One region of the Burkholderia sp. BCC1972 genome, then DNA from elsewhere that is predicted to be linked to it. Evidence: riboswitches for the same ligand, from Rfam matches in the RefSeq annotation. Region 1 holds a riboswitch; each other region holds the start of a gene.
What was found. Region 1 has a riboswitch for cobalamin ahead of cobA (uroporphyrinogen-III C-methyltransferase). Riboswitches for the same ligand answer to the same signal wherever they lie in the genome.
Positions count from the first base shown of each region.

Region 2: linked by a shared signal. The riboswitch ahead of U5798_RS33810 (FecCD family ABC transporter permease) and the one ahead of cobA (uroporphyrinogen-III C-methyltransferase) in region 1 are both predicted to bind cobalamin.
Region 3: linked by a shared signal. The riboswitch ahead of U5798_RS28815 (TonB-dependent receptor domain-containing protein) and the one ahead of cobA (uroporphyrinogen-III C-methyltransferase) in region 1 are both predicted to bind cobalamin.
Region 4: linked by a shared signal. The riboswitch ahead of U5798_RS31530 (CbtB domain-containing protein) and the one ahead of cobA (uroporphyrinogen-III C-methyltransferase) in region 1 are both predicted to bind cobalamin.

Region 1 is NZ_CAJPGH010000015.1:67,061-70,491, reverse strand. Features, by position in the region: gene cobO (cob(I)yrinic acid a,c-diamide adenosyltransferase) at 1-286, opposite strand, end outside; gene U5798_RS21490 (cobalamin biosynthesis protein) at 321-698, opposite strand; gene cobA (uroporphyrinogen-III C-methyltransferase) at 695-1,504, opposite strand; cobalamin riboswitch at 1,614-1,851, opposite strand; gene U5798_RS21480 (TonB-dependent siderophore receptor) at 1,920-3,431, opposite strand, start outside.
Region 2 is NZ_CAJPGH010000037.1:31,842-35,272, forward strand. Features, by position in the region: RNA gene ssrS (6S RNA) at 1-151, opposite strand, end outside; gene U5798_RS33800 (cell division protein ZapA) at 233-547, opposite strand; gene U5798_RS33805 (ATPase) at 544-894, opposite strand; cobalamin riboswitch at 1,049-1,301, shown strand; gene U5798_RS33810 (FecCD family ABC transporter permease) at 1,460-2,458, shown strand; gene U5798_RS33815 (ABC transporter ATP-binding protein) at 2,455-3,264, shown strand; gene cobT (nicotinate-nucleotide--dimethylbenzimidazole phosphoribosyltransferase) at 3,326-3,431, shown strand, end outside.
Region 3 is NZ_CAJPGH010000025.1:109,173-112,603, reverse strand. Features, by position in the region: gene U5798_RS28815 (TonB-dependent receptor domain-containing protein) at 1-1,293, opposite strand, end outside; cobalamin riboswitch at 1,509-1,702, opposite strand; gene U5798_RS28810 (hypothetical protein) at 2,013-2,225, shown strand; gene U5798_RS28805 (SDR family NAD(P)-dependent oxidoreductase) at 2,231-3,055, shown strand; gene U5798_RS28800 (hypothetical protein) at 3,100-3,348, opposite strand.
Region 4 is NZ_CAJPGH010000031.1:3,508-6,938, forward strand. Features, by position in the region: gene U5798_RS31520 (inorganic phosphate transporter) at 1-1,290, opposite strand, end outside; gene U5798_RS31525 (histidine phosphatase family protein) at 1,465-2,037, opposite strand; cobalamin riboswitch at 2,084-2,227, shown strand; gene U5798_RS31530 (CbtB domain-containing protein) at 2,260-2,469, shown strand; gene U5798_RS31535 (CbtA family protein) at 2,483-3,205, shown strand; gene U5798_RS31540 (LysR family transcriptional regulator) at 3,233-3,431, opposite strand, start outside.

The sequences.
Region 1 (3,431 bases):
ACGTATAGCCGTCGCCCATCGTCACGAAATCGCATTCCGCGACCGCGCCGAGGAAGTCGCGCTCGGACGTGTGCAGCGCGCCCTTGATGAACTGCACGACACCGAGCCGCATGCCGTGGCCGAGCACGCGCACGGCCATGCCGAACGCAGCCGTGCTCTTGCCCTTGCCGTTGCCGGTATTGACGATCAGCAGGCCCTTTTCCTGGGTGGCGGCGGCCTGCTTCTTCTCGTGGCCGGCGCGGCGGCGTTCGGTCATCCGTTGATGGGATTCGGCATCGGTCTTCATCGGAAATCGTCCTGTCGAAAGCGAAACAAAGGGTTCAGAGCGGGCCGGCGAGCGCGACCGTCACGCCGTCCCGGATGGATTTGGGGCCCAGCAACCTGCCGTGCGGCGCCGCGAGCTGCGCGCAGGGTTCGGCCACACCGGCAACACCGAAGCGTGCAAGCGCGGCGTCCGACGGGCCGCTCACGGCGAGTTCGGGATGGCTCGCCAGCCGCACCGCGTCGAATGCGACGAGCGGCCAGCCGCGGCGCGCGCACAGCGTGCGCAGCGCACGGGCACGCGCCTTGTCGGCGAGCGTCGCGACGAGCGCCGGTTCGGCGGCCGGGTAACGCGCCAGCGCCGCGCGGATCGCGGCATCGAGTTGCGCGGCCGTGACGCCCGTGCGGAAACCGATGCCGAGCGCGACGCGCATCATGCGTGGCCGCCGAGCGCCGCACGCACCGCCGGATCGTCGGCGAGCGCCGCGACGCGGCCGATCACGGCGATCGCCGGCGAACCGAGGCCGGTCGTGCCGACGCGTTCGACGAGGCTGTCGAGTGTCGCGAGCACGTGCCGCTGTTCCGGGCGTGTCGCATTCTCGATCGCCGCGCACGGCGTATCGCCGGGCACGCCGCCGGCGCGCAGCGCGGCGGTAATCGCGTCGAGCCGGCGAATGCCCATGTAGATCACGAGTGTCATGCGCGTGGCCGCGAGCGCGCGCCAGTCGGGCTCGTCGACGCCCGCGCCGTGGCCCGTGACGAAGATCACGCCCTGCGCGTCGCCGCGCTGCGTGACCGGAATGCCGAGCGCGGCCGGCGCCGCGATACCCGCGGTGATGCCGTTCACGATCTCGACCGGAAAGCCCGCCGCGCCCAGCGCGACCAGCTCCTCGCCGCCGCGGCCGAACACGAACGGATCGCCGCCCTTGAGCCGCGCGACGCTGCGGCCCGCCCGCAGGTGCGCGAGCATCGCGGCGACGATCGCTTCCTGCGGCGTCGACGCATGGCCGCCGCGCTTGCCGACGTGCTCGATCTGCGCGCCGGCGCGCGCATGGCACAGCACGTCGGGGTTCACGAGATCGTCGACGAGCAGCACGTCGGCCATGCCGATCGCGCGCACGGCCCTGAGCGTCAGCAGGTCGGCATCGCCGGGGCCGGCGCCGACGAGCCATGCGCGGCTCATTGCACGCGGCACGGCACGCACCGTGTCGAAACAGTGGAACAGAAAAGGCGGGCGGCACATCGGCGGCCGGCGGGCAGGCAGTGCATGGCGAATCGGGTGAAGCTCGCGCGAACGCGGGCGGAATGCGCACCCCATCCGTCCCCCGCGGATCGGGCGTTCGGCGAGCATCGCGCTCGCCCCTTGCGTCGGCCGGTATCCGGGCTGGCCGCTTGCCAGGCCGCAGCCTTCCCGCCCGGCTGAAGGGCAGTGGCATCGAGGGCGGCCTGGGCGCAGGCGCGGGAAAGCGCGTCGCGCGGGCGGCGTACCGTTGCGGGGACAGCACAGGCCGGGCGGATGGCCGCCTCCTGTTTCCCGTTTAACTGCATGCACGGAATGCGCATGCGAGCACCGAACGCGGCGCATACGATAGCACAGGGCTTGCGGCGCGCAAGCCCCGGCGGGCCGGCTGCGCGGGGCGTCGGCGCGGCCCGCGCGGTCAGAACTTGTACGCCGCCGTCAGCGTGAACGTGCGTGGCGAACCGGGCATGATCTGCGCGAGGCTCGTCGCATTCGCATAGTAGTCACGATCGGTCAGGTTGACGGCCGCCAGCGTCACCTCGAAGTCACGCGTGCGATATCCGGCCTTGCCGTCCCAGCGGACGTAGGCGGGCAGTTCGAGCAGGTTGTCGCGATCCGCGTAACGCGCCCCTTCGTACACGAGCCCGAGTTCGGCGAAAAATCCGCGCAGCGGCGCATGGCTGACGAACAGGCTGCCGTTCGCCCCGGACACGCCCGCCGAGCGCTTGCCCGCGTACTTCGGCTCGGCGTCGACCACCCGCGCGTGTTGCCAGCCGATGCCGCCACGGACGAACCAGTCGCCCACGAGCCGGCCGGCGACGCCCAGTTCCAGGCCGCGATTGCGCTCGAGGCCGGTGAGGTCGAAAAATCCCGGCCGAACCGGATCGGCCACGCGGCGGTTGTACAGATCGAGCTGAAACAGCGCGAGCGTCGTGCTCAGCGCGCCGTCGCGCCAGTCGCTTTTCACGCCGATCTCGTATTGGCGGTTGTATTGCGGGCCGAGATCGTTGGCGTTGCCGCGCGCGTCCGGCGTGATGCCGATCAGGTCGCCGCCGACCGGCGCGAAGCTCTTGCTGTACGACGCATACACGCTGTGCGCGCCGACCGGCGACCACACGACGCCGAGCCGCGGGCTCCAGGCCGTCGTCGTGCGCCGCGAATGCAGACCGTTCAGCGCGTTGGTCGAAGCGACGTCGAAGCGTTCCCCACGCAGGCCGCCGAGCAGCTTCCACGCTCGGCCGAGGTCGATGCGGTCCTGCGCGAAGATTGCGTAGTCGCTGACACGGTGGCGATTCATCGCATACGGGCGCGGCGCCGAGCCGGCCAGTGCGAAACGATCCGGTCCGCCGATCGGGACCGGCGCCGCGTCGGCCTGCCAGAGCGTCGGGCTGCGTTTCTGCCAGCCGTATTCGATGCCGAACAGCAGATGATGCAGCCCCGGTCCGGTCGCGACCTTGCCGCCCAGTTCGATGCCGGTCTGCACGTTGAGATGCGTCATGTCCTGCAGGTAGCGCGCTCGCTGCACGCGCCGATAGTCGCGCGGCTTCGTGACGTAGCTTTGCGTGACGTAGGTATTGTCGAAGGTGCTGCGCAAATCCAGCACGCCCAGCGTATGACGCAGCTCCCAGCCGTCATCGAACGCGTGCGTGAAGACCGAGCGCCAGTTCATGTTCGCGTCGCGGATGGTGTCGCGGCCCGCCGCGCCGAAGAAGGTTGCGCGCCGCGCGGACGGCAGCGAGTACGCGACCGGCTTGCCGGCCGCGTCGAGCACGGCGACCGGCGCCGGCATGCCGCGATCGGGCACGCGTCGGTACGCGTCGTATTCGAACTGCAGCAGCCAGCTGCGCCGCGCGCCCCGCCATTTGATCGACGGCGCGACGTACTGGCGCGTGCCGTCGACATGGTCGCGGAAGCTGCCCGCGTATTCGCG
Region 2 (3,431 bases), on a different contig from region 1:
CCTGAACCTGGGGTTCAGAATTGGTCGCAGTTAGCAGCACTTCGGGTACATCAGACAGAGTGACGCGCGCGCCCGTGCTACAAATTTCCGCAACCGTGCACATGGCATTGGTTCAAGGAATATATGACCTTGGCGAACCAGGCAGGGAAGCTGACTGAACTGTGATTCGATGCGCCAATTTGACCACCGTTGACCGCCGAGATCAAGGGGAATCGACGCATCGATTAAAACGTTACTGCGTCTCGTGCTGTGCGAGCACCGCGCCGAGCTGTTCGTTCATCTGGTGCATTGTACGACGGATTTCCTCCGCCGGAAATGCTTCACCGTGCCGCACGCTCGTTTGCAGCCGCAGCAATTCCGATGCGAGCGACAGCGCAGCCATCACCGCAATGCGATCGGTGCCGCGTACCGAGCTGTTCGAGCGGATTTTCGACATTTCGGCGTCGACGCGCGCGACTGCCTCGAGCAGCGCCGCTTCGGTCTCGGCCGAACAGGCGAGCCGATAGGGCTGACCGAGAATCGAGACTTCGATCTGCTTGGTGCTCATGCATGTTCTCCGTGGCTGGCCGCGTCATCGCCATCCGGACGCGCCTGCGCATCCAGCAGGTCGAGCTGGTTGTCGGCTTGCTCCGCGCTTTTCGTGCGCGGCAGCTTTTCGAGAATCGCGTTCAGTTTCACCTGGGCGTCGTCGATCTTTGCCGACAGCGTGTCACGCTCGGCCGCGAGCGCATTGCGTTCGTCGCGCAGTTCCGCGAGTTCCGCGCGGACCGTGTCCGCTTCCGTGCGCAATTGCGCGACCTGCTCTTCGAGCGCGAGCCGTTCCGCGTGATAGCGCTTGTTCAGCGAAATCAGACGGCCAATATTTTGAGATAAGGTTTCGAGTTCGTTGAGCATTTGCTGCGTCCTCTAAAGACCCAGCATTTTAGCGCGGAATAACGCGCAATCCGACATCTGTAACGTTTCCAGTCGTAACACCCCTGCTTCTCGCCGTGAATCGGTGCTTCCCGCACGTGTCCGGATGCTTCCTTGACGCTCGCGCAACCCGCTCCTAAACTGGCGCCGCCTCGGTGCTCGCGCGTGGCACGCGCGGTTAAACGGGAAGCAGGGCGCGCGCTCAGGGAGCGTGCCAACCTGCGCTGCCCCCGCAACGGTAAGCGGCCGCGTCCCTTGACGCAGGCCGGCTCGGGCGCGTCTTGCATGCAGGTGTCGCATGCGGGCGCGGGCCACTGCGCGTGACACGCGCGGGAAGGCGAGCCGGACCGCCGCCAGCCCGGATACCGGCCGAGACGGGAAGCCCGCACGGGCTTCATGACGCGTGGCCTGCGGGGAGGCGGGGCGCGCAATGCTTCACGGAATGTTCTTCGATGCTGACCCCAATCGTCCGCTCGGCGTCCCAGTCACGCCCGGCCGGCAACCTCGAGCGGACGCGCCGCGCGTCATGCGCGCGGCCGTGCACGGCATGAGCGCCGCGCGCGCTGCCGCGATCTGGGCCGCGCTGGCCGCCGTGGTCGCGCTGCTGTTCGTCGCGTCGCTGTCGATCGGCAGCGTGCCGATGTCACCGTGGCAGGCGCTTGCATCGCTCGTGCCGCATGGCGGCGACGCGCTGTTCGCCGATATCGTCCGCACACTGCGCCTGCCGCGTGCGCTGGCAGGCTTCGCGTGCGGCGCGCTGCTCGCGCTGGCCGGCGCACTGCTGCAGGTGCTGCTGCGCAATCCGCTCGCGGAACCCTACGTGCTCGGCGTGTCCGGCGGCGCGGCCGGTTTCGCGCTCGTCGCGATGATCGCCGGTGGCGCGTGGTGGCTCGTCGACGTGTCGGCATTTGCCGGCTCGCTCGTCTCGGTCGCGCTCGTGCTTGGCCTCGCGCGCCGCGAGCTGTGGCGCGGCGATGCGCGCGACGCGTCGCCGCGCCTGCTGCTCACGGGCGTCGTGATCGCGGCAGGGTGGGGCGCGCTCGTCACGCTGTTGCTGTCGCTCGCACCCGATGCGCGGCTGCGCGGCATCATCTTCTGGCTCACGGGCGACCTGAACGGCGTGACGGCGCCGTGGTTCGCATGGGGTGCGCTGTTGCTGGCCGCCTGCGTCGCGCTGCCGGCTGCGCCGCAACTGAACGTGCTGCTGCGCGGCGACGCGACCGCGCACGCGCTCGGCGTGCCCGTCGCGCGCGTGCGCGTGCGGATCTATCTCGTCGCGTCGCTGGCCGCCGCGGCCGCGGTGACGACGGCCGGCACGATCGGCTTCGTCGGCCTCGTCGTGCCGCATGCGCTGCGGCTCGCGTTCGGCAACGACCAGCGGATGTTGCTGCCGGCCGCGATGCTCGCGGGCGGCGGCGGCGTGATGGCGGCCGACCTGCTCGCGCGCACCGCGATCGCGCCCGCGCAGTTGCCGGTCGGCGTGATGACCGCGTTGATCGGCGTGCCGGTGTTCCTGTGGATGTTGTTGAGGAGGCCGATGCGATGACGGATGCCGCACTGCACGCCGTCGACCTGAGCTATGCGGCCGTCGACCTGACGCTGAAGGCCGGCGCGCGCACGTTGCTCGCCGCGTTCACGCAGGCCTTCCGCCCCGGCGAGATCTGGTGTGTCGCGGGGCCGAACGGCGCGGGCAAGACGACGCTGCTCGCGACGCTCGCGGGGCTGCAGCCGCCCGCCGGCGGACAGGTCGAGATCGACGGCCGGCCGCTTGCCGCATGGCGCCCCGAGCAACTCGCGCAGCGCCGCGCGCTGATGCCGCAGCAACTGCACGACGCGTTCAGCGCGACGGTGTTCGACACGGTGCTGCTCAACCGCTTTCCGTATCTCGGCGGCTGGGGCTGGGAGCGCGACGGCGATCGCGCGGCCGCGCACGATGCACTCGCGACGTTCGACCTGACCGCACTCGCGTCGCGCGACGTGCTGTCGCTGTCGGGCGGCGAGCGGCAGCGGGTCGCGCTGGCCGCGACGCTGTGCCAGTATGCGCCGCTGATGCTGCTCGACGAACCGCTCGCGCATCTCGACCTGCATCACCAGATCGACTGCCTGACCGCGCTGACTGCATGGCTCGGCACGGGCCCGCGCACGGTGCTGTTCTCGTGTCACGACCTGAATCTCGCGCGTCGTTTCGCCACGCATGCACTGCTGCTCGACGGTCGCGGCCGCGCATGGGCCGGCGCCGTGCACGACGTGCTGACGCCCGAGCGCGCGAGCGACGCATTCGGCTATCCGCTCGTGCTGATCCGCGAGAACGGCCGCGATGCGCTGCTGCCGGCGTGGCCTGCGCGACAATGACCTATCCTGTTCCGATTCCTTCGATGCGCGGCGCGTGCCGCGCCCACGACACGACTCCCCGATGACGACTCCGACCCACTTCCCGCCCGCGATCGCGCCGCTCGACGACGCGCTGCGCACACGCCTGCAGCATGTGATCGACCACAAGACCAAGCCGCCCGGCAGCC
Region 3 (3,431 bases), on a different contig from region 1:
AGCCGTGTAGACCGGCGTGATCGCCCACGACAGCGCGGCATTGCCGGTGTTCACGCCTTGTCCGGCGATGATCTCGCGACGCCCCGCGAGGAACAGCGTCACGCTGCCGAGCGTGGCCGACTGGTGCAGCGAGAACGCGGAGTCGTTGCGCGTCGGAATGCCGCCGGGTGCATCGACCGGCAGGAACGCCTGTTCGCGCGTGAAATCGTACGCGAGCTTGCTCTCGCCCGACAGCGGCAGGCCGAACAGGTGGAATCCGCGCGCCTGATGGGTCAGCGACGTCGACGTGCTGATGCGCTGCGAATCGATCTGGCCGGTCGGGATGGCCGGATCGCTCGCATAGAGGAACTGGCGATCGTTCGCATAACCGAACGACTGGTCGAACTGCGTGTCGGGCGTGATGTCGAGATGGAACGCGAGCCCGGTCGTCAGCTGGTGATCGAGCTCGCGGTTCGCATAGCCGCTGTTGTCGAAGGACAGGTCGGAGCGGTGATAGAGCGCGAACGTCGAGATCGACCAGTTGTCGCGCGCGTAGCCGAGGCGCGCATCGAGATCCTGCGCGTGATACGGATTGCGGCCGTCCTCGTGATACGGCAGGACGGGCCGCGTCGAATCGATGCCGGCCGTGTTGTACGCGTGCAGGCCGAGCGAGTAGGTGAGCCCGCCGAGCGCGGCGAGCGGGCCGGTCGACGGCACCGTACCCGACGTGCGCAGCTGCGTGTCGAAGGTCTTGTTCGACCCGCCGCCGAACGACACGATGGTCTGGTTCGGCTGGTTCGACGAGCGGCGCGTGAACAGCTGCACGACACCGCCCATCGCGTTGGCGCCGAACGACGCGGCGGCCGGCCCCGAAATCACCTCGACCCGTTCGAACGCATCCGTCGGCAGGTCGGCCCACGGCGCGATGCCGGTGGTCGGCGAGCCGATCCGGATGCCGTCGATGAACACGGCGACCTGGCTCGCCGACGAGCCCCGGATGCTGACCGATGCGGACGAGCCGGGGCCGCCGGTTTGCGACACGGTCACGCCGGGCAGCGTCGCGAGTGCCTGCGTGATGCTCGGGTCGCTCGGCGACAGCCGGTCGAGATCGGTTCGCGTGAGGACCTGGGTCGACGCATAGCGTCCGTCGAACGATTCGGGCAGGCGACGCGTGTCGGTCACGCTGATCGTCGGCAGGTCGGCGCTTTCCGCTGGCTGGGCGGATTGGGGGAGCGCGGTGTCGCCGGCGGCATGGGCGATCGGAGCAAGCAGCGCGGTGGCGGCGGACGTGGCGAGCAGGTAGCGAATGTTCATGAGACAGCGGGAGAAAGCGTGTTGCGCGTACGGCGATCGTGAGCGGACGGCGGGCAGGTTGCGCACAGCGACGGCGTGTCGGTGCGACGCTTCCGGCACGGAAGCGGATTCGGGAACGAAGGACATCTGACGGATCCTGAGGTCGGGACGTCCATGCAACGGGCGACCGCCAACGGCGGCGCCTGGCGCATCGGGACACCCCGCCCGGTGCGGCTGCTGGACCTCGGGTCGATGGCAGGTCTCCTGGCTCGCGGGTCGTCATCCGTGCAGGCCTTCCCGGTTTCCCAGTGGCATGCAGAGGCACGGATTCGCCGCTCACAGTTGCGGGGGCAGCCGCAGATTCGAGGCATTGCCCCTCCTGCGTTCCCTTTTGATCCCATCCCTGGGAACCATCAGCGCGCAAGGGTAATGGCGTGCGCTCGGGCGCGTCAATTGCCGCGCCGTGCGGGGATGCGAAAAAACGTCATTACCCGGCCATCGCTTTCCGAATCCTTTCCGTCATGCGTCGATGCCGTGTTTATCGTCTGATGAATGGGGCGCGCGCGAACGCGCGCCGGAACGCCGCCTCGCCGACGAAGCCGCGCGTCGCCAGTTTTCCGCTCGAACAGGCGGCCCGCGCACTCGATCTCGTTCAAACGGGCGAGGCGAAAACCAGGCTCGTGCCGCATGTTGCGGATATCGCGGGCCGAACAACACGCATCGAAACGACTGGAGACATCATGACCGACACCCCAGCCCCGATCCTGGCCGGCAAGTGCACGTTCGCGCTGTGCAGCCTGCCGGCGCGCGAGCGCACGGGCCTCGTCACGCACAGCCTGCATTTCCCGCTCGCGCAGCCACGCGCGGCGCGCTCGCTCGACGGCCGCACGCCGCTGCCGCCGCCGGTGATTCCCGCATACGCGCATTCTCTCCTCGACCCCACAGGACTCTGACTGACATGACGAATTCGATTCGCTTCGACGGCGGCACCGCCGTGATCACCGGCGCGGCCAGCGGCATCGGCAGCGGGCTGGCACGCCATGCGGCCGCGCTCGGCATGCGCGTCGTGCTGGCCGATCTCGATCCGGCGAAGCTCGATGCGTTCGCCGCGACGCTCGATACCGACGTGCTGTGCGTGCCGACCGACGTCAGCCGGCCGGAAGCCGTCGACGCGCTGGCCGAAGCCGCGTGGCGGCGTTTCGGCGGCGTCGACCTGCTGTTCAACAACGCGGGCGTGATGGCGACGGGCTTCAGCTGGGAAATCACGCCGGAACGCTTCGAGCGCAGCTTCGCGATCAACGTGCACGGCGTGCTGAACGGAGTCCGCAGCTTCGTGCCGCGGATGCTCGAGCGCAATATGCCGGCGCGGGTCGTGAACACCGCATCGGTCGGCGGCTTCCTGCCGAGCCCGCTGATGTCGCCGTATTCTGCGACGAAGTTCGCGGTGGTCGCACTGACCGAGTCGCTATATGGAGAACTGAAGATGCTCGGCGCGCCGGTCGGCGTATCGCTGCTCGCGCCGGGGCCCGTGCAGTCGGGCATCTTCAACGATCCGTTCGGCGCCGCGCACGACCGGCCCGAGGTGCGCGGTTTCGTCGACACGATGCGCGCGATGCTGAACGCACACGGGCTCACGCCCGACGCGTTTGCCGAACGGGTGTTCGACGGCATCCGCGCAGGGCGCTACTGGCTGATTCCGCAACCGGAGACGATCGACGGCGCGCTGCAGCGGCGTACCGGCGACATTCTTGCTGCGCGCGATCCGTCGCTGCCGTCGTTCTGAATGCCGGCGGGACCGGGCGCGGCAGCAGTGCCCGGCGCGCGCCGTTACATGTGCGTGCCGGCGTGCGAGCGGCCGCCCGGGTCGCCGCCGCGATCGGGCGGCGAATTGTTCTGATCGATCTTCGCGAGCACGAAGCCGGCGTGCGGCAGCGCGCCGGGCGAGCGGCGCATCGCCTGCGCGACGGCGTCGTGCGGCGATGCGGCGGGGAAACCGGAGGACGTCGCGCCCGGTTGAGCGAACGCCGAAAGGGAGGCGGCCGCCAGGGCGGCGGCGACGATCGCGTGCGTGTTCATGGTGGCTCCTTCACGACTGACTGCGGGACAACGTAATCAGTCTAGGGCGCGGAACTTAACGCGACGTGAAGGCGCAATGACGC
Region 4 (3,431 bases), on a different contig from region 1:
CATCGTGCCGAGGCCCAGCGCGATCGCGACGGCAACCTTCACCCACGTCGGAATGAATTTGGTCGCGTGGTCGAGCTGCTTGCGATAGTTGTCGATCGCAAGCTTGTCGTCGGCGGCGAACGCGGGCTGGCCCGACTTCTCGATCAGGCGGATTGCTTCGGACACCAGATACATCGTGTTGCGCACGTTGTCGACGTCGCGCTGCGGCACGGCGGCCATCGACCCCGACGCGCCGACTGCCGTCGCGAGCGATGTCGACAGCTGCTGCACGGCCGGCAGCACGGCAGGCGTCAGTTCACGGCGCTGCACGTAGTGTTCGACGTCGGCGCGCGGGTTCGTGGACGGCGCGACGCCGTTCGTGTACTTGCCGAACGTCGCGGCCGCCTGGTTCGCGACGGCCACGAAGGTCTGCGATTCGGCCGGCGTGACGGCCTTGTTCAACGCATACGCGGTCGGCACCGTGCCGATCAGGATCAGCATGATGAGGCCCATCCCTTTCTGCCCGTCGTTCGAGCCGTGCGCAAACGACACGCCCGTGCAGGTCAGGATCAGCAGGCAGCGAATCCAGAACGGCGGCGGCTGATCCTTCGGCGGTTCCTTGTACAGCTCGGGAATCCGCACAAGCGTCTTCAGCACGAGCAGCAGCAGTGCCGCGCACAGGAAGCCGACGATCGGCGAGAACAGCAGCGACTTGCCGACGCCGAGCGCCTGGCCCCAGTCGACGCCGCTCGTGCCGGACGGCCCGTGCATCAGCTGGTTCATCAGCCCGACGCCGATGATCGACCCGATCAGCGTATGCGAGCTCGACGACGGCAACCCGAAATACCAGGTCGCGAGGTTCCAGACGATCGCGGCGATCAGCAGCGCGAATACCATCGCGAAGCCCGAGCCGCTGCCGACCTGCAGGATCAGCTCGACCGGCAGCAGTTGCAGGATGCCGAACGCGACGGCGCCGCTCGAGACCATCACGCCGAGGAAGTTCCACATGCCGGACCAGATCACCGCGACGTTCGGCGTCAGCGAGTGCGTATAGATCACGGTGGCGACCGCGTTCGCGGTGTCGTGGAAGCCGTTGACGAATTCGAAGCCGAGCGCGATCAGCAGCGCGGCGCCGAGCAGCAGGTAAGGGAACAGCTTCCCTTCGCGGACCGGCGACAGATCGTCGATCAGGTGCGTGGCGATATAGATCGCGCCGAGCGCGAGCACCAGCAGGAAGACGGCATAGCCGACCTGCCTGGTGCGTTCGACGGAGCCCGAATTGTTCGGTGCGGACGAAGCAGGTTGATTCATGACGGCATCTCGTAAGGGAACCGCGTCCGATCCTATCTGCGGCCAGCAGTCAGTTTGATGACAGTCGGGACCACGAACGGTGTACCTTGCCGATGCGTAAGGAAATTGAAGGCATGCATGTGCAACGCGAGGTACCGGCCCGCATCGTCGTCCACATAGTGAGCGCAATACGGGCTACGCGTTGTCGTCCGTGCTCAACGTCCACCCGTGCGGTGATGCGACGAGCGTCGTGCAGGACAGCGGCGCGATGTCGAGGCGGGTCGCTGTCTTCGAATCCATCCGCAACGCATGCGCGACAGCCGCGCGAACGATCGTCGCATGCGTGACCGCGACGATGTCGCGGTCACGCTGCAGCGCGTTCAACCAGATGCCGACGCGGCGCATGGCGGCGTCGAACGATTCGCCGCCGTGCGGCGACGCTGACGGGTCGCCGATCCACGCATCCAGCTCGTCCGGCAAGTCGCGTGCGAGGTCGTGCAAGCGCCGGCCACGCCAGTTGCCGTAGTCGATGTCGCGCAGCGCGTCGTCAACTTCGGCATGTAGCCCGAGTGCTTCGGCGGTCTGCCGCGCGCAACAGGCAGGGCTGCACAGCACGAGCGAGCCATTAACGCCTGCCCACCGGTCGCGCAGTTCAGCGGCGTCGGCGAGCTCGCGAGCATCGAGCGGATCGTCGTCGGGAAACGTGCCGGTGCGCATCGCCCGGGTCGATGCGTGTGCGATCAGGTGCAGCGAGGCATGCAGGGTCATGGCGGTTTTCGGGGAATCCGGAGCGGGACGCAATCGCCACCGTGCGATCACTTCAATACGCGAACGTTCGCGCGTACAATTCGCCCGATACGAAACGCGGAAGCCGGTGCAATTCCGGCGCGGTCGCGCCACTGTAACCGGGGAATCGATGATCCCGGAAGCCAGACCTGCCTTCGTACCCATTCAACATTTGTCGGGGCGCGAATCCCCTGAGGTGCATCCATGAGTGAAGCAGTGCTGAAGCCGGCGGTCGTGCCGGCACCCATCCCCGTCCGCGAACTGTTGCCGTGGGCCGTGTTCGTCGGCCTGATCCTGTTGCTCGCGCTTTATTTCGTCGGCGCGGAACAGGGCGCGACGTCGCTCGTGCCGGGCATGTACGTCCACGAGTTCGTCCACGACGGCCGCCATCTGCTCGGCTTTCCCTGCCACTGACGCGGAGGCCGTGATGGTCGGAAAGCTGCTCATGCGCGGGATGCTCGCAGGCATCGCCGCAGGCCTCCTCACGTTCGGTTTCGCCAGAATCGTCGGCGAACCGCAAGTCGATCAGGCGATCTCCTTCGAAGAAAAAACCACGGCCGCCAATGGCGAGGCACCGGAGCCCGAACTGGTCAGCCGCCACACGCAGGCGGGCCTCGGGCTGCTGACGGGTGTCGTGACCTACGGCGCGGCATTCGGCGGGCTGTTCTCGCTGGTCTTCGCGTTTGCCTACGGGCGAGGCAGCCGCCTTCCCGCACGGCCGCTGGCCGCGTGGCTCGCGCTGGCGGCGTTCATCGCGCTCGTGATCGTGCCGAACCTCAAGTACCCGGCCAATCCGCCGTCGGTCGGCGATCCCGACACGATCGGCTACCGCACGGGCCTGTTCTTCCTGATGATCGCGATCTCGGTCGCGACGATGGTGTTCTCGGTCAGCGTGCGCCGCCATTTGCTGGCGAAGCTCGGCCAGTGGAACGCGTCGATCGTCGCAGGGCTCGTGTTCGTCGCGATCATCGCGGCCGTGCAGGTCGGGCTGCCGTCGGTCAGCGAGTTGCCGGCCGATTTCCCGGCGGCCGTGCTGTGGAAGTTCCGCGTCGCGGCGATCGGCATGCAGGTGATCATGTGGACGACGATCGGCCTGTTGTTCGGCGCCTGGGTCGAGCGCAGCGAGCGCATCGGCCTGCGCGCTGCCTGACGCGCAGCGCAGCAGAGCGGGGCGCGCCTAGCGCAGCATGCGCGGCGCACTCCCCGTCGATTCGCGCGCCAGCGCGACGAACGCGGCCAGATAGTCGATCGATGCGTCTGCTTCGCGGATGCCGAGGAAGATCTGCTTCGTGATCCCCTTCTTGCCGAGCTTGACCGGCACGACCGCCATCCGGTCTGCATACTCGTCGGCCAGCCATCTCGGCAGCGCGGCCACG